3 regions of the Mucilaginibacter jinjuensis genome follow, and region 1 is predicted to be linked to each of the others. Evidence: riboswitches for the same ligand, from Rfam matches in the RefSeq annotation. Region 1 holds a riboswitch; each other region holds the start of a gene.

Evidence for each region. Region 1 has a riboswitch for cobalamin ahead of PQO05_RS17000 (TonB-dependent receptor). Riboswitches for the same ligand answer to the same signal wherever they lie in the genome.
Region 2: linked by a shared signal. The riboswitch ahead of PQO05_RS09590 (cell surface protein) and the one ahead of PQO05_RS17000 (TonB-dependent receptor) in region 1 are both predicted to bind cobalamin.
Region 3: linked by a shared signal. The riboswitch ahead of PQO05_RS14500 (TonB-dependent receptor) and the one ahead of PQO05_RS17000 (TonB-dependent receptor) in region 1 are both predicted to bind cobalamin.

The regions. Positions count from the first base shown of each region.
Region 1 covers NZ_CP117167.1:3,851,826-3,859,636, reverse strand. The annotation lists gene PQO05_RS17010 (Lrp/AsnC family transcriptional regulator) at 1-222, shown strand, start outside; gene PQO05_RS17005 (YncE family protein) at 241-1,380, opposite strand; gene PQO05_RS17000 (TonB-dependent receptor) at 1,377-3,401, opposite strand; cobalamin riboswitch at 3,502-3,698, opposite strand; gene PQO05_RS16995 (DUF5655 domain-containing protein) at 3,745-4,149, opposite strand; gene PQO05_RS16990 (hypothetical protein) at 4,509-6,182, shown strand; gene PQO05_RS16985 (DUF3823 domain-containing protein) at 6,256-6,963, opposite strand; gene PQO05_RS16980 (RagB/SusD family nutrient uptake outer membrane protein) at 6,982-7,811, opposite strand, start outside.
Region 2 covers NZ_CP117167.1:2,096,237-2,104,047, reverse strand. The annotation lists gene PQO05_RS09610 (DUF6377 domain-containing protein) at 1-1,358, opposite strand, end outside; gene PQO05_RS09605 (Na+/H+ antiporter) at 1,514-2,782, shown strand; gene PQO05_RS09600 (glycoside hydrolase family 108 protein) at 2,760-3,323, opposite strand; gene PQO05_RS09595 (DUF5074 domain-containing protein) at 3,507-4,850, opposite strand; gene PQO05_RS09590 (cell surface protein) at 4,884-5,777, opposite strand; cobalamin riboswitch at 6,105-6,300, opposite strand; gene PQO05_RS09585 (response regulator) at 6,375-6,776, opposite strand; gene PQO05_RS09580 (sensor histidine kinase) at 6,782-7,811, opposite strand, start outside.
Region 3 covers NZ_CP117167.1:3,204,709-3,212,519, reverse strand. The annotation lists gene PQO05_RS14500 (TonB-dependent receptor) at 1-2,044, opposite strand, end outside; cobalamin riboswitch at 2,154-2,359, opposite strand; gene PQO05_RS14495 (ribonucleoside-diphosphate reductase subunit alpha) at 2,469-4,865, opposite strand; gene PQO05_RS14490 (ribonucleoside-diphosphate reductase small subunit) at 4,912-5,886, opposite strand; gene PQO05_RS14485 (serine hydrolase) at 6,260-7,504, shown strand; gene PQO05_RS14480 (SRPBCC family protein) at 7,672-7,811, shown strand, end outside.

The DNA.
Region 1 (7,811 bases):
ATAGGGTACAAGTTTGTGACAGACATTATGCAACTGAACGAAGTTGTTGAATGCTACAATATCTCCGGCGATTTCGATTTTCTTTTAAAAGTGTACGCCAGGGATATGAAACATTACCAGGACTTTGTGTTTAACAAACTCGGCTCGGTAACCAGTATTGGAAGCACACACAGCACTTTTGTGATGAGCGAGAATAAAAATACGTATAACATAAATCTTTAGTCTCTAAAGCTGCATTTTTTACAACCCGCTTAACCGCGTGGTGGTAAAGACAAAGTGACCGGGTATATCGCCTGTTTCCACATCCCATTTATACTTGCCTCCGGGTGTAAAGCAGTACAATCTGCCCGGGGTAACATAATCCTTGGCATCGGTCACAAAAATTTCCTTTGTTTGTGGGTTTACGGCAATACCGTAGGGGATGGTTATCTTTTTATCTGTGCCATCGGTAATAAAATTGGATGATACTACGGCTTGTTGCGCCGTATTTACGATAGCATAGCTAATGGTATTTTTTTGTGTAGTATAATTAAATCCGGCACTGATCACGTAAGCCGAATCTCCACAGATGGTAAGGTTACTTGCCGGCAGATTAAGTGTTTTAGAAACCTGGTCGCTGGAGTTTAGGATATAGATATTGGATGGGATGGTGTAATAATCCCCCCGCGAAGTTACATAGATATTGCCGTACGTATCCAATTTTAAGTGTTCGAGATTGATCGCAACTGTGATCTTTTTAACCTGTTTAAAAGTGTTGAGATCTATTACCGACACTGTATTATCATAGTTGGGTACCCGGTAACCACCTGAGTTGGCTACGTATAAAAAATTGTTACGCACCACCATTTCTTCGGGTTGGTAACCCACCACGCAGGTATCTTTAACCGTAAGTGTAGTAGTATCAATACGGGCCACATAACCCAATCTCGCATTCGGATCAATCTGTACCGGCCCCGCATAAGAGCTTACATAAGCATAACCTTTGTCAAAAGCCAGGTAGCGGCAATTGGGTATCGAGATGGTGGCGATATGTTTTGCAGTTTTTACATCCATTACCTCAACCAGATTTGATACATTAATAACTGCATAAAGCTTATTGCCGTAGATCTGGATATCATTCCCAACATCACCCAACTCCTTCACAATTGATGGGTTGCGTGAGGGATAAATGTTTTTGAGATAAGTTCCTGAGGGATAATCATAATAATCTATAGAAGCTTTATTACTACCCATGTTACCTTCGTTTAACAAAAAGAACCCTTTTATCGAGCCTGTTGTGCCGGTTGTTACCGTTGTGGTTGTGGGTTGGATAACTTTATCATCCTTCCTGCAAGAATAAAGCACTGCGACAATTAGCAGGAATAAAAAGATCTTTTTCATATAGTGATATTCATAATGATTTTATAATTGATCCCAGGCATTGGGTAATAAGGCACTACTTCATATTGCTGGTTAAACAGGTTATTAACCTCGGCAGTGAACCTGCATTTTTTAAAATTCCGCGACAACGAGATATCATGGGTATAAAAAGGCTTCTCATAATTTTCGGGGATATTAGCGATAGACTGATACCGTTCGCCAGTATAGATGTAGCTATAATTTAAACTCCAGTTTTTGTACGATGGGCTGATGATTACAGAGCCGCTGTTCCAGGGAGCATAAGGGATTTGTCCGCCGTAATATGGGCTGGTTAGGTCTGTAAAGTCTTGTGCTTTTTGATAGGTATAACTTAAGCGGGAGTTAAGCAAAATAGAGTTACTTATTTGCCATGTGCTTTGTACAGTCGCGTCAATACCTTTGATTTCCACATACCCGAGGTTGATCATCGTCCAGCGAAACTGGTTAGAGGTAGGTACTGCGATGATTTTGTTTTTTACCTGGTTGTAATAACCATCTACCTGTAATTCTATGCGGCGAAGCGCCTGGTGTTCATAGTTATGCCCATACGTAAAGCCTGCATCATATTGGGTAGTATATTCGGGTTTGAGGTCGATGTTACCTATAAACGTATAGTAAAGATCATTGAGCGTTGGCATCCGGAAGATGCGTTTATAAAAGGCACGAAGATTAAAATCCTGATTTGCCCAGGGCTTATAAGCAAAGATGAGCGAAGGCGTATATTGCTGCTTATCATCTGCGGCGCTATTGGCTATGCGGGTAGTTTCATGCACATAAGTTGCCAACAAAGAGGCTTGTAGTTTTAATTTGCCAAAATCTAATGAAGTGGCCAGTGCACTTAATCCGGTATAGCGGGTAGGGTAAACAAAGTTCACCAGGTCGGCATCGAGTTTATTCCAGATAAAATCGGTAGATAGGTTAACGCTCCACCACGGGTTCAGGTTAAACAAGTTGGCGGCTGACAGATAGGTTTCCTGCTGCTTATAATGGTTGTTAACGTAGATGGTAGAAACATCCAGGCGTGGGTCTGACAAGTAATGCAGATAATCATAAGCATATTTGCCACTCACCTGTAGGCTATAAAAAGGACTGAATGTTTTGCGGAAATTGGACTGGATAAATAAATTCTCATCCCATTGCCGGTCCTGATGAGGGAACTGGCCCGGCACATCCCTTACAGAAGCACCCGGATAACCCCTGTCCGAATCATAAAAATAAATCTTGGTGTTCCAGTCTCCATTATCAATTCGGCCGTGTACGCCGGCTTCTAAACGCAGGTATCGTACATCATCATTGGTACGCCTTTGCGTGGTATCATAACCATTGGCTTTGGTATAAGTGAAAGGATAATTGCCTTTGGTATACAAATATTCGCTGCTGAAAGATGTTGCAATACTATCGGTTAACCGGTGCTCCCAAAGTACGGATGGATTTATGGTACCGAATGAACCGCCCTTTAAAGTTATTTTATAGTGATCAACGGTATCACCCGCAAACTTGGGCACCCGTGAAACCATATAAATAGAACCCGCCGAGGCAAAATCTTTGGCGGGCTGAAAAATGGCGCTCTTCTGCCCGTTATAAAGAGAAATAGACTCCATATTGTCTAACGAGAACCTGCCTAAATCAACCATGCCGTTTTGTGCATTACCCAATTCAATGCCGTCATAAAATACCCCAACGTGTTGCGTACCCAGGCTCCGGATGTTAACTGTTTTTAGGCCACCTATACCGCCATAATCTTTAACCTGCGCACCAGAAAAGTAACGTATGGCATCTGCAACCGAGTGGGCACTAAGATTTTTAAGTTCCTGGCCCGATAGGGTTTGTACCGGGATAATCTCTTTACGGATACGGCTATCCATAATCTGCACCTCTTTAAGGTGGTGGGTGGTATCAGGAGTAGATTTAGTTGTTGTATCCCGCTTTTGGGCATCAGCGGCAGTGATCCCCAAAAGGACGAACATAAAAAATAATAAATGATAGCGTAAAGCTATTTCCATAAGCGATGCAGAGTTAACTCCACAGCCTAAGGCACAAAAATGAAATGAAAGGTATAAATAAAGACACCTGCACATCCCAGCTTCAATCCCCGAAAGCTATGAATTATATAATGCAATGGCAGGTCTTCTGACTTACTCTCCTCGGCCCGGTCTTCCCATCTCAATATAAATTGAAACAGTGACCATTTGATTGGGCTTTGTTAACAGAGCTTACAGCTGCGGGACAGTCCCGGAATTACACCGGCTTCCCTTTTAATCCCGGTCGTGAGTTCGGGAACCAAAACGGTGCAAAGGTAATTAATAATTAAGTATTGTGGTTATTGTTGCGAAACAGTAGCGCTTATTACGCCAGTAGTTCATAAGAGGCTCGCAGATAGGTAAATAAAGCGGGGCGAAGGTCATCCAGTAGAGATAGACGGATATGGTTTTCAAACTTTTTACCCCAGGCTGTACTTTTAATTACAGGCCGTTCTGCATGCTGTGTTTTGGAATAAAACTTAATATCCAACTCCTTTTTCATCGGCCTGATAACCAAAAAAGTGAGTCTGTGCGTAAATACAATACAATTTGGGGTTGTACCTACAAGTACACCATCCCAGTCGGCCACTTCGGCCAATATCTTGTCAAATAAAAGTATAAGCTCAGGCGAGCGCCCGTGGAATAGGCTGTCCAGGCTAACACGCTCGCAATAGTGCCTTTGCTCTGGTTTATGTAGTTCGCGGTCACATTTCGGGCAAATCCAGGTCATCTGTTTACTTATAAGATTTGATTTTTAAAGATAAGCTTTTAATAAGCAGATTAAACTTAACGCATTAACCAATACGCCGGTTTGGTAATTCATAGGGTATTCAATCAAATAATATTATAATATGCTATTAATGGGGTATTTTATATTATTAATGGCTTATTAGTTTTCTATTATAAGTTAATTAATACGCTGCCGGTAAATTGGTTACAATAAAGATGCAGGTCCCTGCTGCATTTAATATTAACCTAATACCAAATCTGTTAATGGAAATCACTGTATTAATACCACCTTAAGGCGTTTGCCTGTCTGTAACGCTCCATAATTAATCTTTTACCAATTATTAATCAATCAATTAATTTATGAATTACAAAAACTTAAAAATTAGCTTACTGCTAATGTCTGGCCTAATTATGGGAGCCTGCGCCAAAAAAAATGTAGGAGGTACCGAACCTGTCACGGCAAACAAATTAAATGTAAAAGTTAACTCTTCGCCCGTGGGCGATGTTGTAGGAAAAGTTACCGTTGGATACCAGGGCTGGTTTGCGGCCATTGGAGATGGTGGCCCATATAATGGCTGGTGGCACTGGTGTAACCCAGATAGCCAGACACCAAATGCGAACAACATCGGCATTAAATCATGGCCCGATGTGAGGGAATATACCAGCACCTATCAAACCGGTTTTGCTAACCTTAATAATGGCAGCCCGGCTAAGTTATTCTCATCGTACAATGATCAAACGGTTAATACACAGTTTACCTGGATGCAGCAAAACGGTATTGACTGTGCTGCATTGCAACGCTTTAACCCTAATGGTGGCGAAGGTGCAATCCGCGATGCGGTAACCGCCAAAGTTAAAACTGCAGCCGAGGCAACCGGCCGCAAGTTTTATATTATGTATGATGTTGGCGGCTGGACTAATATGCAGACCGAAATTAAGGCAGACTGGACTAATAAAATGTCGGCTTATACTTCATCGTCTGCTTATGCCCGCCAAAATGGTAAACCGGTGGTATGTATCTGGGGATTTGGTTTTAATGATGCTAATCACCCTTTCTCTGCCTCAGTTTGTCTAGATGTAATCAACTGGTTTAAAAGCCAGGGCTGCTATATTATTGGCGGTGTGCCTGCCTACTGGCGCGACCCGAATGCCAGTGAAGTGCAGCCCAACTTTTTGCCAACTTTTAATGCGTTTAACATGATTTCGCCGTGGATGATTGGTAAGATCGGGTCTATCGCCGATGCCAATAACTTTTACAATAATACCCAGATAGGTGATCAGGCGTATTGCAATAGTAACGGTATAGATTATCAGCCATGCGTTTTACCGGGCGATTTACAATTACGCCAGCGTGCTCACGGTGATTTAATGTGGACCCAGTTTTACAACCTGATCAGGGGCGGTGCGCAAGGGCTTTACATTTCGATGTTTGATGAGTATAACGAAGGTAACCAAATTGCCAAAACTTCAGAAAATTCATCATTTGTGCCGGCAGGCTCTAACTTTTTATCACTGGATGAAGATGGTACAGCATGTTCTGCCGATTACTATTTGCGACTTACCGGCGATGGCGGCAAAATGCTGAAAGGGCAAATCTCCCTAACCTCAATTCGACCTACAGCACCGGTAGTTGGTGGCGGTTCGGGCCCGGTTGCTCCAATAGGGCAGACTGTTACCTTCAAAGGATCAAATAACCTGTATGTGAGCAGCGAGAACGGCACTCAAGCCATGAATTGCAATCGCACTACGGCCCAAGGATGGGAGCAGTTTGCGGTAGTTAACGGCGGCAGTGGTAAAGTATCGTTGATGACACAGGGTAAATATGTATCGTCAGAAAATGGTACGCAGGCTATAACCTGTAACCGCACGGCGATTGGCCCATGGGAACAGTTTGATTGGATCAGTAATTCGGATGGGACAATCTCTTTACGTGGTAACAACGGTAAATACGTGTCGAGCGAAGGTGGAACACAAGCCATGACTTGTACACGGTCGACCATTACAGCAACTGAGAAATTCCGTATTAATCAGTAAGTAACACCGTTAATAAACAAGAAAGCCAGCATGAGGGATGCTGGCTTTCTTGTTTTAAATGGATTGTAGCAGATTAAGGCACATCTACCTTAATCACCTGCGAGTAGTTATATTTCTTATAACTATCATCTACACGTGCACCAACCCTGGCGTAAAACGTACGCCCCGATTTTAAGTTGGTAACAGTTAACGTGTAAGTGGTTGAAGCAATCGCATCAGACCATGCACTGTTAATGTTAACCTGGTTAGGGTCGCTGTACTGGCTGATGGTTGCGCCGCTGCCTACAAACTCAGTTGTGTTTACAAATGGCTTAACATCTAAGACATTAGGCAAACCTGCTGTAATAGGGGCTGCAATGTTGAATTTTAGTGTTAATGTAGTGCCTGATAAACTACTTGTCAGGTTCTTGATCTGCAGGTAAGGCGTAACGGTGAAATCTTTGGATGTTACCCCGCTGATGTCCAGTTCCTCACCTGTAACAGGCCAGAATGCACCTTGGGTAGGGGTTACGCGGTAGTGGCCTTTAAATAGTTTAGAATCTTCATAAGTGCCATCGTTTTTTGATGGGATATATTGCGGGGTAGGCGTAGCGCTCCAGCTTAATTCTTCGAGCATTACCTGCATGCCGGCTGTTTCTGTCAAAAAGTTGGCATTTGTTGTTTTATCAATGATCCTCCCTTGAAAGGTAGAATCCGGCCCCGGATAATTATCGGGTTTGGTACATGCTGAAATTAGTAGTGTGGCAAATACCAGCAATAGGGGACTGATTATTTTTTTCATGATGAAATATTTTTAGAATTAATAGCCTGGATTATTTGGATATAGGTTGGGGTTTTTACCTAATTCGCCACCTGGGATAGGTTCGTAATACCATTTTTTATCGAAGGTATAAGTACGCTGAAACGTTTCTACGTCGCGAATGAAGATGTATTTCTTCTCGTCGATAACATAGTAAGGCAGCAGGGCGTGGAATTTGGTATTATCCAAAACTTTATCAGCCGTATGCCATCTGCGCAGATCCCACCAATAGTGTTTCTCAAATGCCAGTTCTTTACAACGTTCGTTACGGATGGTATCGATGGTCATGCCACCTGTTGATAGGGTAGCGCCTGCACGTGTCCTGATCTGGTTGATCATGTTTAATGCATCAGCTGTTTGACCCAGTTCAAATGACGCTTCGGCACGGTTCAGCAACACTTCTGCGTAGCGGATATCTATCCAGCTTTGGGTACTTTTATACAAACCGCAGTCTGATTGAAGTTTGTTATAAGCCACATATTTTCTTACGAAAAAGCCTGTACGGGTTTTATTATCACCATCGGTGCTAATACCTGTAAAACCGATAATACGTAAGCCATTGTAAAGCGCATCTGTACTACCTGCTAAATGCTGATATTGATGGTTTGGTGGAGTAAGACCAATTTCGGCAGCAGCAGTACCGCTGAAATGATCATACAAACCTCTTTGTACATCGAAAGTAAGTCCCCTCAATGTAGCGCCAGGAAAGTAGATCGATGCCTTTAAGCGTGGCTCTAATCCTGCCATAATATCAGCCAGGCTATTGAATCTTATTGGTGTACCATCAGCATTGGTTACTTTAAGAGTGGTGTAACGCTCTACATCTTCAA
Region 2 (7,811 bases), 1.8 Mb from region 1:
AACAGCCGCAGGAAAACTTTATCGAAGGTATCGAACAAATGCTGGCGTTCACTCTCGAGGTTGAGGCTTTTTACGGTAACCAAAGCATCCTCATAACGCTTGCTGGTGAGCTTCTTATCCAGCGATTTCTGGAAGTTCTCCAGCTTCTCGATATAAATAGAGTTTACGTTGAAGTAGTAACCGATGTACTCGTTCTTGATCTTGTTGGCTACACTCAGGTTCTTGTTCAGCTCTTCAAGCGATTTGTTATTTTCCTGTAATGTAATGTTGGTGGCTTTGATGATGTTGTCCGCAATCCGCAACTTCTTCAACTGGCGGAAGATGATGATGGCAAACGCAATCACAAAAAACACCAATACTGTAATAATAGACGAGTAGATGAACAGCGAACGCCTTTGCTCTTCTATCGTTTTTATCCGTTTAGCCTCAATAATGGGCATAATGCTGCTGATGGTTACCTGCCTGTGGCGGGCACCGTAGTAAGTAGCATCATCCATCGCCTGTTTGATGTAAACGAAGGCATTGTTAAGATCGCCTTGTTTATACAGGAAATCGGCCAGTTTGTAAATAGCCACGGTTTCTTTAGTGGCCGATTGCAGATCGGCAATGGCAGCTTTGATCAATAAGGCCACAGATTCATCTTTTTTGCCCTGGGTTTCGTAAACATAGCTTAAACTGCACGCACTAATGGCAAACTGATTGGCTGTTAAGTTGGGTAAGCTCAGAATCGCGGTATAGTCTTTCACCGCAGCGGGGAAGTTCCCGGTACGCAAATCTTTTAGGCCATGCAATGCTAAAAAGCGGTAAGTGCCTGGATTAGCCACTGCCAGCCCCGAATCAATGCATTGCGTGCCTGCCTGTACATATCGCCAGGTATAATCATTATTATGGTCGAAATCGGAAAGATCAAAATAACTACGGGCTTTCAGAAAATAATATTCGGCCTTGGTACTGTCTGATAAATTGTTGAGCGAAATGCCGTTCAGCGTTTCCAGCGTCTCTTTAAACATACCCGCTGAGATCAATGAAAAACCCAGCTTCATTTTAGCCGAAGCAATTAATGCCGGATTTTTTAACTGCACCGCTGCTATATCAGCCTGCTTGGCGTAGTTGTAGGCCGAATCGTATTGGAAGGTTTTATACTCATCGTACAAAGCCTGGTATAAATTATATTTATCTTCAGGCTTAGCGGTTCGGCCTAATTGATTTTTGAGCTTATCAATACCTTGTTGCTTTTTAACAACGTATTGTTCTTTATTGGCAAGCGCGTTATTAAGTTCGTTTAATAAGCTATCTGTAGCAGCACGGGTTTCGAGTGTAAGGCATAAACAGAAAACAATCAAAACCGAAAGTTTCATTATTAATCAGGAAAATAGTTTATAGAATGGTTTACAAAGGCACTAAAATAACAATCATTTAACAAAAAGCGCTTATTTAAATATGAGCACGAAAAACAATTTCGTAAGTAAACATTGTAAACTTAAATTTAGCCAATACAAACAATTACCGGTTAATGGAAAACTACAGCATTGTTATATTTATCATGGCCATTATGATCGGCCTTTCGGCAATTGCCGATTATATCAAACTGCCCTACCCTATTTTGCTGATTGTGGCCGGGATAGCGGTAGGCTTTATCCCCGATTTGCCTAAAATAGACCTGAATCCCGAGATTGTTTTCCTGATATTTCTACCCCCACTGCTCTATGATGCAGCCTTCAATATCTCGTACGAAGAATTTAGGGTGAACATCAATACCATCAGCACACTGGCTATTACACTGGTTTTTATAACCACCCTTGGTATAGCTGTTGTTGCGCATTATTTAATCCCGGATATGGGCTGGCCAATTTCTTTTGTACTGGGCGCTATACTTTCAGCAACGGATGCTGTGGCTGCCATGAGCATTACCAAAGGCCTGGGCCTGTCGCACAAAACAAACACTATACTGGAGGGCGAAAGTTTAATTAACGATGCATCGGCCCTGGTGAGTTACCGCTTTGCTGTGGCTGCTGTTGCAGGCAGCGCCTTTATATTCTGGAAAGCGGCATTGCAGTTTGCTGTTTTAATGGGTGGTGGTTATGTAGTTGGTTTCCTGATAGGGAGACTGCTGGCCCAAATCATTAAACGGACTCACAAAAATCGCCTGGTTACCATTAGTTTTATGCTGCTCGCACCCTTCGTAGCTTATTTGGTGGCCGAAGATCTGCACGTATCAGGCGTTATTGCCGTGGTGATACTGGGCCTTGGGATTGCACGTTTTGGCAAAGTGGTTTTCCCTGAAAATTTCAAACAGCAATCGAAAGCGATATGGGATATTATTATATTCCTGCTCAACGGATTGATCTTTATCCTTATCGGCCTGCAATTGCCGCACGTGGTAAAAACCGTTACACCCGCGCAAATATTACCTTATGTGGGTTATGGGTTAATAATCACTATTGTAGCGCTGTTACTAAGAATGGGCCGCGTGTTTATGCAGCAGGCTAATTTACAACAGCATTTTAAACAAGGTAAAGGTAAAATAACCGAACGCGCCCTGCTCGATTTTAAGAACAGCCTGATCATAAGCTGGTCGGGTATGCGGGGGATTGTTTCGCTGGCTATTGCCATTGGCTTACCACATAAACTAAATAATGGCGATCCGTTTCCTCAACGGAGCGCCATCATCTTTATATCGGTTGTGGTTGTGCTATTTACCTTAATTGGTCAGGGCTTAAGCCTGCCATGGCTAGTACGCCTCTTGAACAAAAAACAACCTACGCTTGCTGATAAGGCGTAATACGGCTAAACCACGAGGTAGCAAATTGCGCTTGTGATGGGTTAGCATCAATAATATTCTGGTACCTTGCCCTGCGTAACTGGCATATAGCGTTGTATAAATCTTCTGCGTTTTCGGCATTGGCTGCTGCTATCGTAAGCGGGCCAACTTGCCTGTCTACAGTTAATTTACCCGGCGATAAGGTATTTACGCCTTGTTGCAAAAACATAGCAGCTATCCCTGTGCCCATATTAACTGCGGTATCAAAAAGCTGGTTGCCAATTTGCTGATCATTAATACTGTCTAACGACTCAGTATCCCAGAAATTAGCCTTGTAGAATGATTGCACCAGTGTTTGCAGCTGTGCATTATTGTTTAAAACCTGGTTAATGCTGGGTGGATTAGAGGCAACTGCACTATCAACTGTTGGCCAGCCCGACCAGTTAGGCCAGTAATTTTTGGCTATACCCTTGTAGGTTTCGCCACCACTATCATTTGGATTGTTTGCATAGCCTCCCTCATTACCCATGGTAATTTGGAACGCCTGACTAAATTGTGCCATAGAGATAAGAATTTAAGATTTGTAATTAGGTTTTTTAAACTTAAAGCAAATTATCTTATAAAGCAATAGCAAATGGCAAAGGCTGCATAAAGCAGCCTTTGAACACACAGCATGTTCTGCCTCTCACCGCAGTTCATGTTTATTTTTAAAGCAGATCTGCGCAATTGCAGACCCGAAATTGATTTACTGATGAAATACAAATGTAGCAGGGAAATAATATCCGCTGTATGCAAAATCAGTTTTTAAAGCACCGGTGGTAGTGTCATAAAAATCAAGATCATTAACACTGTAGGCAGTGCCGAAACCCGATTGTACGGTGCTAACCACCAACTGATCTGTCTGCACATTATAACCAATACCTGCACCATATAATACTTTGCCTGTTGGCAGGGTAATAAACGGCGTTTGTAATGATGCTGCATTACCATCTACATATTTATAAATGGTTGTGCCACCGCTAAACGATGCATTCTTTGCCAAATATATAGTATTTTCTTTTGTTGATGCAGTAATTGATCCCGGGTGCCATGCGCCCCATGAACCGAAAACCGTAAACGGTACAGTAGTGGTGGTAACATCCAAAGTGGTTGGGTTAATTTTAACCAATGAGGTGCCTCCCGCTGCCCAAACCGAGCCATCAGGTGTTTTGGCAAATGCTACCAGCATAGACGGGATTTTTTTAGCTACCGAATAATCGCTCGCATTTAAGATCACCACACCTTGTGTTTGCGATAGTACAAAGATGTAATTGCCGGCTTTAATAACATCGCCTACAGAACCGGTAACGCTTGTTAGTTTAGCGCCTGCCGTGTAAGTTGTTAAATCGAACGGATATATCCCACTGCCTGAAGTTAATAAACCTTTGGTGTTATCAACCCCAACAAAACCCTGCCAGTTGCTGCCGCCCACTGCCGGGATACGGGCAATTTCTTTTAACGAATAAGCATCGGTAACCACCATCGGGCCGCCTACTTTGGCTACCAGGAACAGGTTGTTGTTAAAGATGGTAGCGTTCTCTAAAGTTGAAGTTGCCGGATCAAGCGTTTTGCCCGGGTTTTCTTTGGTGAAGATACTGTCCTCCTTAGTCTTGGTATCATACCTATAGAAACTCACGCTACCCGTACCATGGCCAAACCATCCCTCGTTAATAATAAAGAAACCGTTCTCATACTTGCCTAAAACGTGGATCTTGTAATCGGCAGATGAGTAACCGCCTGCTGTGCTGGCTTTAAAATTAATGGTATAATCGCCGCGGGTATCTGGTGTAAACGTAAATGTAGAATCGGTGCCTTTGTTGGTGCCATTTACCGTCCAGGTATATACTACGTTTTTCGTGTTCAGTTTAGGGTGTATGGTTAGCGATTTGCCAACGGTAACCGTATCAGCAAGCTTACCGCCGATAGATGAGATCTCCGGCCTTGCCGCAAAGTTGCCGTCACCAACGTTATCCTTTTTACAAGATGCCGCGGCCATCAGCAAAATGCCCAATGCGCCAATCCCTAATTTTAAAGTAATTGTTCTTTTCATTCTTAATGTATTATATGCGTGTATTTAATTTGTTTAGTTTTTAAGCAGGCTCAGATCGGCTGCGCCAGTAAACTCGGTCGATTGCTCGCCCAGCCAGCCCATGTTGTAAAGTATGCCTGTTTGCACTTTTATAAAGTCGATACCCTTGAGGTTTACCGGGTTCCCTTTGGTATCTACAGCCGTAGCAATGTCGATTTTATCGCCGCCGGCAGAGTTATCGGCGTAGCCATAATCAAAAGAAGCACTGGTGATGAAAGACGGGTTGCTGTCGTTAATATTAGTTGACGGCAGCAAAGAGCCGGTTAAAGTATAGGTATCGCCCTTAATGCCCTTAGGGAAGTAGGCTTGTGTATGGAATACATTGGTTTGCACCATCCCTGTTTTACCCAGGTTATCTTTCCAGGGCACACTACAGGTATCGCATTTGGGGCGGGTATAGGTTACCGAGTAATTGGCGTTATAACCTGGTTTACCATAAGCGCTGCCTTTAATTTCGTACCAGGTATCGTCGGGTTTGCCATTGCCGTTGGTATCCTGCATTACCCATATCACACCGGGTTCGGCAAAACTGGCGAAGGCGTTGCCGTAAACGATAAAATCGGTTTTGCCGCTAACATCCAGCACCGTATGATCAAAGCCTACAATTATGTAACCACCCCAGGCCCCCAAACTCACCAAACCCTGGTTAGTTTTCAGCGTACCTTTGGCTGCAACGGTATCGCCCAAACTGGTATTGGTAAACTGACCGGGAGCCGGGTTAAACTCAAACAGATTGCTTACATAAGCATTGCTGGTAGCGGTTACCGGCCTGGTATGGTCGGTTACCGGTGTTGCTGTATCGTCTTTATCCTTTTTACAGGATGCCCATAAGAGGCTTACAAGTGCGCATAATGCGATGAGCGCCTTTACATTTTTTTGCTTTACCATAAGTTTTTATTCGGGATTAATAGATGCGTGTGGAATGCCCTGGTAATGGGATTATTGAGACAAAGGTTTTGGGTTGAACCTGGTTTGAAATGAATAGCGTGCTCTTTTTGTGCTATTGGCGGGGTGCACAAAAGCAGCGTACAGCCCACTAAAGTGGACTGCCGAAAAAGCAAACCTGTATTACTACAAATGCATTTTACCGCACTTAGTAAAAATAATTTCATGTGTTTTGTGTGAGTTAAAACCCCACAGCAAACAGTATGACAGCACTAAAAAATGAAATACACGAAAGGTATCATCATTCCAGCTTCAATCCCCGAAAGCTATGAATCAATATGTGCGATGGCAGGTCTTCTGACTTACTCCCCTCGGCCCGGTCTTCCCACACCGATCAAAATCGGCACAGTGACTAAAAGAATGGGCTTTGGTATATGGAGCTTACAGCTGCGGGACAGTCCCGGATTTACACCGGCTTCCCTTTTAATCCCGGTTTTCACCGGGAACCAAAAGCAATGCAAACTTAAAAGAAAAATTACAGGATGCGAAATGAGTTTAAATATGTATTAATAGCCATTCCGCATCCTGTATTTGCGAGCTTTACGCAGCACTAATCTCAGCCATTATCTGGGCCAGATCATCGCGCGAGATGGGTTTGATATAGAAATTTGATATGGCTTTATAAGTTGCTGCTTTGGCATGGTCGGCTACATCTATAGATGAGCTTACAATGTAAACCGTAATTTTTTTGCTCACCTTAAATTTAATAAACTCATCTAAAAACTGCCAGCCATCCATCACGGGCATGTTTAAATCGAGCAGTATCACATCGGGCAATATTTCGGGCGATTCGAGGATGGGTTTAAGATATTTTATGGCTTCGAGGCCGTTATGAAACACCAGCAGGTTTTCACAAAAGTCAACCACTTTCATTTGTTTCGATAAAACATAGGTAAATATTTTATCGTCATCAATAATACAGGCAATGTCTAATTTTCTCATACGTATCAGCTAAATTCTATTTTAAAAGTAGTTCCTTCATTTACTGTGCTCCGGGCTTCAATTTTACCACCCATGGCATCAACCTGGTTCTTAACCAAAAACAGGCCTATTCCCCGCGCATCATTATTATCATGGAAAGTTTTGTACATGCCAAAAAGCTTGTGCCCGTGCAAACCAAGATCAATCCCTATCCCATTATCTGTTATTTCGAGCGTTACTATATTGTTCAGCTCGTAAACTTTAATATCAATATGTAAAGCCCTGTCGGGATGGCGGTACTTAATACTGTTGGTTAACAAATTTAATAAAATGCTCTCCAAATAAGCCGGGTCATATTGTATGCTGATGCCGGGATCAACATCAACAGATAGTTTTGCGTTTACCTGTCTTAAAGATAACGACAAAACCTCGAGCATGCGGTGAATTTCCTGGTGTAGGTTTAATATTTTTTTGCTGTACTCCTTGTTGCTGTGTACATCAACCACATCATTTAAATGGGCAAGCGTTTGCTGCAAATTGGCTGTATTAATCACCAGCATTTGCATCATCTTTTGCTTTTCCTCATCGTCGGTTTCGTGGGTTATCATATCCAGCAGCATTTGTATGTTACCGGTGTGCGAACGCAGGTTGTGCGATACAATATGTGCAAAGTTTAGCAAACGGCCGTTTTGCCCACTAATAACTTCCATAGCCTGTTTGCGCTCCTGCTCCATGGCTTTTCTATCATGGATATCGGCGTAGGTACCCAGCATCAGCAATGGCTTATCGTCATCACTCCATTTTACTACTTTGCCCCTTACCTCTACCCAAATCCAATCACCGTTTTTATGCATCATGCGGCATTCGCAGGCATAAAATTTCTCTTCCTTTTTAAAGCATTTTTCCAGCTCTAAAGCATTAATGTCCCGGTCATCCGGGTGGATCAGATCATGCCAGGCAGCCATTGTATCAGCCCCAAGCTCGTTAGGTAAATAACCTAATATAGCGGCCGATCTTTTATTATAAACAGTCTCATCAGTGGGTATGTGCCACTCC
Region 3 (7,811 bases), 650 kb from region 1:
AAATTGTTATTTGAAAAGATAATCTGTACGATCGGCCAGGCATCGGGTAACTGTAAAGCACTACGTAACGCTCATTAAAAAGGTTGTTGACCTCAAATGAAGCATTCACGGGCACACTATGTGTCAGGAACTTATATATTAGCGAAGCATTACTTACGTTGTATGATGGCAGGTAATATTCGGGCACATTATTATTCTCGTAGTATCTTGATGATGAAAACGTGCTGTTATAATATAGACCTAAAGCTTTGTAATTAATGCCTGCATTTAAGTTGAGTAGATTTTTTGGTGTGTAAGGTATTTGGTCGAGGTAATAAGAATCACTCGGGTCTGTAACATTAATGGCATTTTGATAAGTGTAATTGACAGAGATTGTGCCCAGCCATCCCACTGCAGGTATTACATCGGTTTTCAAAGTCACATCCAGTCCCTTAATATCTACACTACCCAGGTTAGTAACAGAAGGCGTTTCTGGCGAACGTGAAGGCAGGTAGATGATCTTGTTTCGAACGTTATTATAATAAGCATCGGCAGTAACTGCTAAATCGTGCACAAAACCGTTAAAGCTTTTTTGGTAGGTTATTCCCAGATCGTATTGCTTGGTGCGTTCTGGATCAAGATTGCGCGGCCTTACTGCATAATAATACTGTTCGGCGAAGGTGGGATTTCTGAATATATCTTTATAGAATGCCCTTAACTGTAATCCAGAGTTTAGAAAGGGTTGAAAAGTGGCCGACAAACTTGGCGTAAATGCAGATTTAGATGCAGCTGCTATGCCATTCTTCACATGATCTGTGATATAGGTGTTCAATAAATTACCCTGAAGATGCCATTTATCGAAAGCCAGATCTGTTGCTACCGCATTAAACAATGTTAGCCTTGTTGGGAAAGCATATTGGTAATAATTGGTATAAACATCACTAAATAAGTTGGTGAGCGCGGCATCAGAGGCATAAGATACTTCCCAATTATGCAGAATATGGTAACCAACCGAAGCCGATTGGTAAAACTCGTGCTGCATGTAATGTTCATTACTGCCAATTGCTCCATCCGGAAGTGACGGGTCAAGATAATGCAGGTAGTTTTGCGAATACTTACTATTCAACAATAAATGAAAACTGCTTTTGGCAATGTACTCGTATGCCGATTGTACCAACAGATCGTGATTTTGCATGCGTTGGTTGGATTGTGTGGTATAATAAATTACCGGCCCGGGCAATCCCCTATCGCTGTTATAATAGTTGAATTGTATCTTAAATTTATTGCTGTCGCTTTTAGCCCAATATAAGGCACCATCTGTTTGTAAGGCTTTGATGTCGCTATTTCTGCGGGTGGCTAAGGTATCAGAACCATCGCCGTTTTCTTTGTACTTATATTGCCCGTTTGCATAAGTATAATTGGCATTTAACACAACCGACCATTGCTTAGATACACGTTGCTGCCATTGCAGGTAAGGATTTAGTAACCCAAATGAACCGCCATTTCCCCCAAGTGAAACCTGGTAAGGTTTGGCTGCGCTCAATTGTGGCCTTGTAGTTTTAATATCTAATATGCTGGCCGATGCAAATGACCGTGCAGGTTGCACAATGTTTGGTGCCTGGCCATTATATAAGGTAACAGACTGTACATTGTAAAGACTGAATTTGCCCAGGTCAATCTGCCCGTTCTGTGCATCGTTCAGTATAACGCCATCGTATTGTACACCGGTATGGGTAGCTCCCATGCTGCGTACCGAGATGGTTTTTAATCCGCCAATGCCTCCGTAATCTTTAACGTTTACACCTGCAAAGTTAGCGGCAATATCAGCCACAGACAAGGCCGCATAATGACTAAAATCGGCGTTGGATATTTGCTGTACAGGTATAATGGTTTGCACCTTGGGTAAGGTTGATGAAGTTACATTAACCTCTTTCAGCTTTTTAGAAGTATCCTGCTGGGCTTTAAGCCGGGTTGATAGCAATAACAGCATACAGGCAATACAAATACTGTATATACCGTAACGGGATATTAAAACAGGCCGAAATTTTGCTGTAAACTTTTCCATTGCTTAATAATTCAAAGCAATACAACGGAAAAATGAATGGAACACAACCAATCAAAATTATTGATCAGTTTTAATGTATTTCACCCAAGCTTCAATCCGCGAAAGCTATGAATTGGTAATGCTTTTGGCAGGTCTTCTGGCTCATCCTGTGTTGACGTCTTCCCATACCGATTTAGAATCGGGACAGTGACTAATTAATCAACTAACCTCTTTATCAGAAGCCGGACTTACAGCTGCGGGACAGCTCCGGAATTACACCGGATTCCCTTTTAATCTTTACCTTAACGGCAAGGAACCTAAAAGCTGTGCAAAAGTAACATAACAAACTGACATTTAGCTATAGCGACAATACATCGCACAAAAAAACCGGACTATCTTTTCAGACAGCCCGGTTAAAATTAAGGTTGAAAAACTTCTTTTATGTTTATGATGAACAGGTTACGCAACCTTCTTCCATACTGCAGCTTGGGCCGCTGGTTTGGGTAAGTTCTATACCGTCCAGATCATTCATTTGTACGTTTGGTTCTGGTGCAGGGATAACCGGCTCCATTTCTTTACTGCCTTGTTTCTCAACTGTAAACTGTACCGCTTGCGTTGCAGCTTGTGTACGCAGGTAATACATACCGGTTTTTAAACCGCGTTTCCATGCGTGGAAGTGCATTGAGGTTAGTTTAGAGGTATTCGGACTGTCAACAAACAGGTTTAATGATTGCGACTGGCAAATAAATGCGCCACGATCTGCCGCCATATCAATCAGGCTGCGTTGTTTAATTTCCCAAACTGTTTTGTAAAGTTCTTTCAAATCAGATGGAATTTCAGGGATATGCTGGATAGAACCATTGGCCGCAATGATATTGTTTTTCATTGTGTTGTTCCACAAGCCAAGGTTAACCAAATCTTTCAGTAAGTGTTTGTTCACAATCACAAACTCACCGCTTAATACACGACGGGTGTAAATGTTTGAGGTATATGGTTCAAAACACTCGTTGTTACCAAATATCTGCGAGGTTGATGCTGTTGGCATTGGCGCCATTAACAGCGAGTTACGCACTCCATGTTTCATCACAGCTTTACGTAAGCTTTCCCAATCGTGGCGATCTGTTGGTTTAACATCCCAAAGATCAAACTGGAATTTACCTTTTGATAATGGCGAACCTTTAAAGGTTTCGTAAGCACCATCCTGCATAGCCAGGTCTTTACTTGCCGTCATGGCAGCAAAATACATGGTTTCGAAGATGTTTTTGTTTAACACCTTAGCCAGGTCGCTTTCAAATGGTAAGCGCAACAGGATAAACACATCGGCCAAACCTTGCACACCTAAACCGATTGGGCGGTGGCGCATGTTTGAAGTACGGGCCTCTTCTACCGGGTAATAGTTGTTATCTATAATTTTATTAAGGTTTTTAGCAGCATCATAAGTGATCTCGTATAATTTATCGAAATCAAACTGACCATTGATCACAAAACGTGGCAATGCTAACGAAGCCAGGTTACATACAGCTACCTCATCAGGGCTGGTGTATTCCATAATTTCGGTACAAAGGTTACTGCTTTTAATAGTACCTAAGTTTTGCTGATTGCTTTTCTTGTTTGCAGCATCTTTATATAACAGATATGGGTTACCGGTTTCGATCTGTGCATCCAAAATAGCAAACCAAAGATCTTGTGCGCGGATTACTCTGCGGGCACGGCCTTCTTTTTCGTAACGGGTGTACAATGCTTCGAACTCGTCACCAAAACACTCAGACATACCTGGTGCTTCGTGCGGACAGAATAGGCTCCACTCACCGTTTTCTTCTACGCGTTTCATAAACAAATCGCAGATCCAAAGGGCATAGAACAAATCACGTGCACGTGCTTCTTCTTTACCGTGGTTTTTACGCAGGTCTAAGAAGTCGAAAATATCTGCATGCCAAGGCTCTAAGTAAACCGCAAAGGCTCCTTTACGTTTACCACCACCCTGATCTACATAACGGGCTGTATCGTTAAATACACGCAGCATAGGGATAATACCGTTACTTGTACCGTTAGTACCACTAATGTAGCTGCCTGTAGCACGTACATTATGGATAGCTAAACCGATACCACCTGCGCTTTGTGAAATTTTGGCTGTTTGTTTTAGTGTATCATAGATACCATCGATGCTATCATCTTTCATTGAAAGCAGGAAGCATGATGACATTTGCGGCTTAGGAGTACCCGCATTAAATAAAGTTGGCGTAGCGTGTGTAAACCAACGCTCACTCATTTGATTGTAGGTTCTGATAACGCTGTCGATATCATCCTTATGGATACCTACAGAAACACGCATATACATGTGCTGAGGGCGCTCGGCTATTTTGCCGTCAACTTTCAGCAGGTATGATTTTTCTAAGGTTTTAAAACCGAAGTAATCGAAACCGAAATCGCGATCGTAAATAATAGAGCTATCCAATATATCGGCGTTTGCACGGATTATTTCCATTACATCATCGGCAATTAAAGGCATTTTACGATCGTTGTGCTCGTCTGTATAATCGTAAAGTTTCTCCATTGTTGAAGAGAACGACTTGATAGTATTTTTATGCAAATTGCTTACCGCAATACGGCTTGCCAGCAAAGCATAATCAGGGTGTTTGGTAGTTAATGATGCAGCAGTTTCGGCAGCAAGGTTATCCAGTTCGGTGGTAGATACACCATCGTATAAACCTTCTACTACTTTTTTAGCCACATCTATCGCATCAACCAACGGACTTAAGCCGTATGCGAGTTTCTGCACGCGTGCGGTTATCTTATCAAACTTTACGCTCTCTTTGTTCCCAGCTCTTTTAATTACAAACATTAATTTCCCTCCTTATTTTATGTAAACCTATTTGATACTCTTTTCCTTAAAAATCTTCGTCAAGCGAAAACGCCTGGCTGTCTTTGGTGTTGGTTGCCAATACACCTGCTTTTTGATAATCACCTACCCTCTTTTCAAAGAAGTTGGTTTTACCTTGCAGCGAAATCATCTCCATAAAATCAAACGGATTGGTTGCATTGTAAACTTTAGCATAACCTAATTCATCTAACCAACGGTCGGCCACAAACTCAATATATTGTTGCATCAGGCGTGCATTCATACCGATCAAATCAACCGGTAATGCATCCGTCACAAACTCTTTTTCAATCACTACAGCATCCAGGATAATCTCGTGTACACGCTCTTCGCTCAACTTGTTACTCAGCATGCTGTAAAGCAGGCAGGCAAATTCGCAATGCAAACCCTCATCGCGGCTAATTAATTCGTTGCTGAATGTTAAGCCCGGCATTAAACCGCGTTTCTTTAACCAGAAGATAGAGCAAAAACTGCCTGAGAAGAAAATCCCTTCTACCGCAGCAAATGCAACTAAGCGCTCCGCAAAGGTTCCGTTCTCAATCCATTTTAAAGCCCATTCTGCTTTGCGTTTTACACAAGGCACGGTTTCAACGGCATGGAATAGGCGGTCTTTCTCTGCATTATCTTTAATGTATGAGTCGATCAGTAACGCATAAGTTTCTGAGTGGATGTTCTCCATCATGATCTGGAAACCGTAAAAGCAACGTGCTTCAGGAAGCTGCACTTCGCTCATAAAGTTTACAGCCAGGTTTTCATTCACAATACCATCACTTGCCGCAAAAAACGCCAGGATGTGCGAAATGAAATGGCGCTCTCCATCATTCATGTTGTTCCAGTCTTTCTGGTCACCGCTCAGGTCAATTTCCTCGGCAGTCCAAAAACTGGCTTCATGTTTTTTATACATTTCCCAAATTCTGGGATAATTGATAGGCAAGATCACAAAACGATCCTTATTCTCCTGTAATAGTAATTCTTCCTGTTGCATAGCAATTATTGTTTTTTTTAATAAAAGTCGGCGAATTGAATAGAGACAAGAATGCATGCACCGAAAAATTCGGCGGGTGTGTCTGGCTCTATTAAAAACCCAAATCGTGAAAGCTTTAACAAATAAATTTCTCTTTTGGCAGGTTTGGCTTTATAATTTTCGAGCCCGCAAGACGCTCGTTTGCCTTTTTTTATCACGAAATGCTGATTGCAGCCCGTGAGCCAAGAGAAATTGTTGCATTGAACTTGAATCAAATCTAAAGGAAAAATGGGGAGGTAGTGTATGATAGTTTTTAACAAAAGGCCGAGTTATTAACAATTGAGAAAATATTTCACAACCATATTGGCTATCTTCGAAACTGTTAATCTTGATAATGAAACGCTTACTATTTCTATTTGCATTGTTTATTTCTATGTCGGCTTTTGGTCAAAAAACCGATACCCTGTTTTTGAAAAATTTATTGCTGGCCAATCCCGAAATGTTTGATGGTATACTAAAACACCCTACACAAAACGAGGTACAAATATTATATACACGCATAGATCGCGACGAGCACAATATACCACATTTTACCTCCTACAGTTATCGTTTAAACCCTAATCATTACTTCTACCCTGCCAGCACGGTAAAACTTCCTACTGTGATTTTTGCCTTGGAAAAACTAAATGAGCTGCATGTCAAAGGCTTAACAAAAAGATCTATCATGCTCACAGACAGTAGCTTTAACAAACAAACGAGCGTTACTATTGATAGCACAGCCCGCAATGGCAACCCCAGTATAGAACAGTATATCAGGAAGATACTATTGGTGAGCGACAACGATGCCTACAACCGGTTATATGAATTTACGGGTCGGGGTGAGATAAACAGCAAACTCAAAAAATATCAACTTAATAACACCCGTATCATCGGCAGACTGGCTGTTGGCGATGGTGGCAATAATGCCCGTGCGACTAACCCAATCAGGTTTTATAAGGGTAAGAAACTGGTGTACAATTCACCTTCACAATATGATAAGGCAGACTACCCTATGCAGCTCGAAAACATGGTACAAGGCAAAGGCTATATTGATGGTAAAGGCCAGTTAGTAATGCAGCCTTTTAACTTTAGCGATAAGAACGTGTACCCGCTCGCCGACCAGCAATTGGTATTGAAACGCCTGTTATTTCCTGAAGCTTTCCCCAAAGAGCAACGATATAATTTAACGGCGAGTGATTACAAGTTCATTTATCATTATATGAGTATGTACCCTACAGAAAGTAAATGGCCAACCTACAAACAGCCGGACTACTACCCTGCTTATTGCAAATTTCTATACTATGGCGCGGATAAGGAAGCATCAATAAATCCCAATATCAGGGTCTTTAATAAAGTGGGGGACTCTTATGGATACGATATTGATAATGCATACATTGTTGATTTTAATAACAAGGTAGAATTTATGCTTTCGGCCGTTGTACAATCTAACGAGGATGGGATTTATAATGATGACAAGTACGAATACGAAACAGTTTGCCTGCCATTTTTAAAGAACCTGGGCAGAGTGATCTATCTTAACGAACTAAACCGCAAGAAAGAGCACCAACCTAATTTATCGAAGTTTAAGTTTAGTTATTGATTTTAGTTACTCGTTATTGAGTTATTAAGTTATCGAGCAAGCCCCCCCAATGACCTAATAACTCAGTAACCAACTACCAAACCATAACTATAAGTCAATCAATTTAAATTTAAAGAAAACATCGCCCCGACTACACTGTTGTTTCTATATACCTATAAATAGATATTATGACAACTACAGCATTACAGCGAACAACCATGTATCATGGTGAAAACAATGCCCATATAAATTTAGAATGGCCAGAGCGTTACGTATCTATAGCTGCCGGCGTTAAACTGGCCTTTTCGGGGCTTACGCATATCTTTAA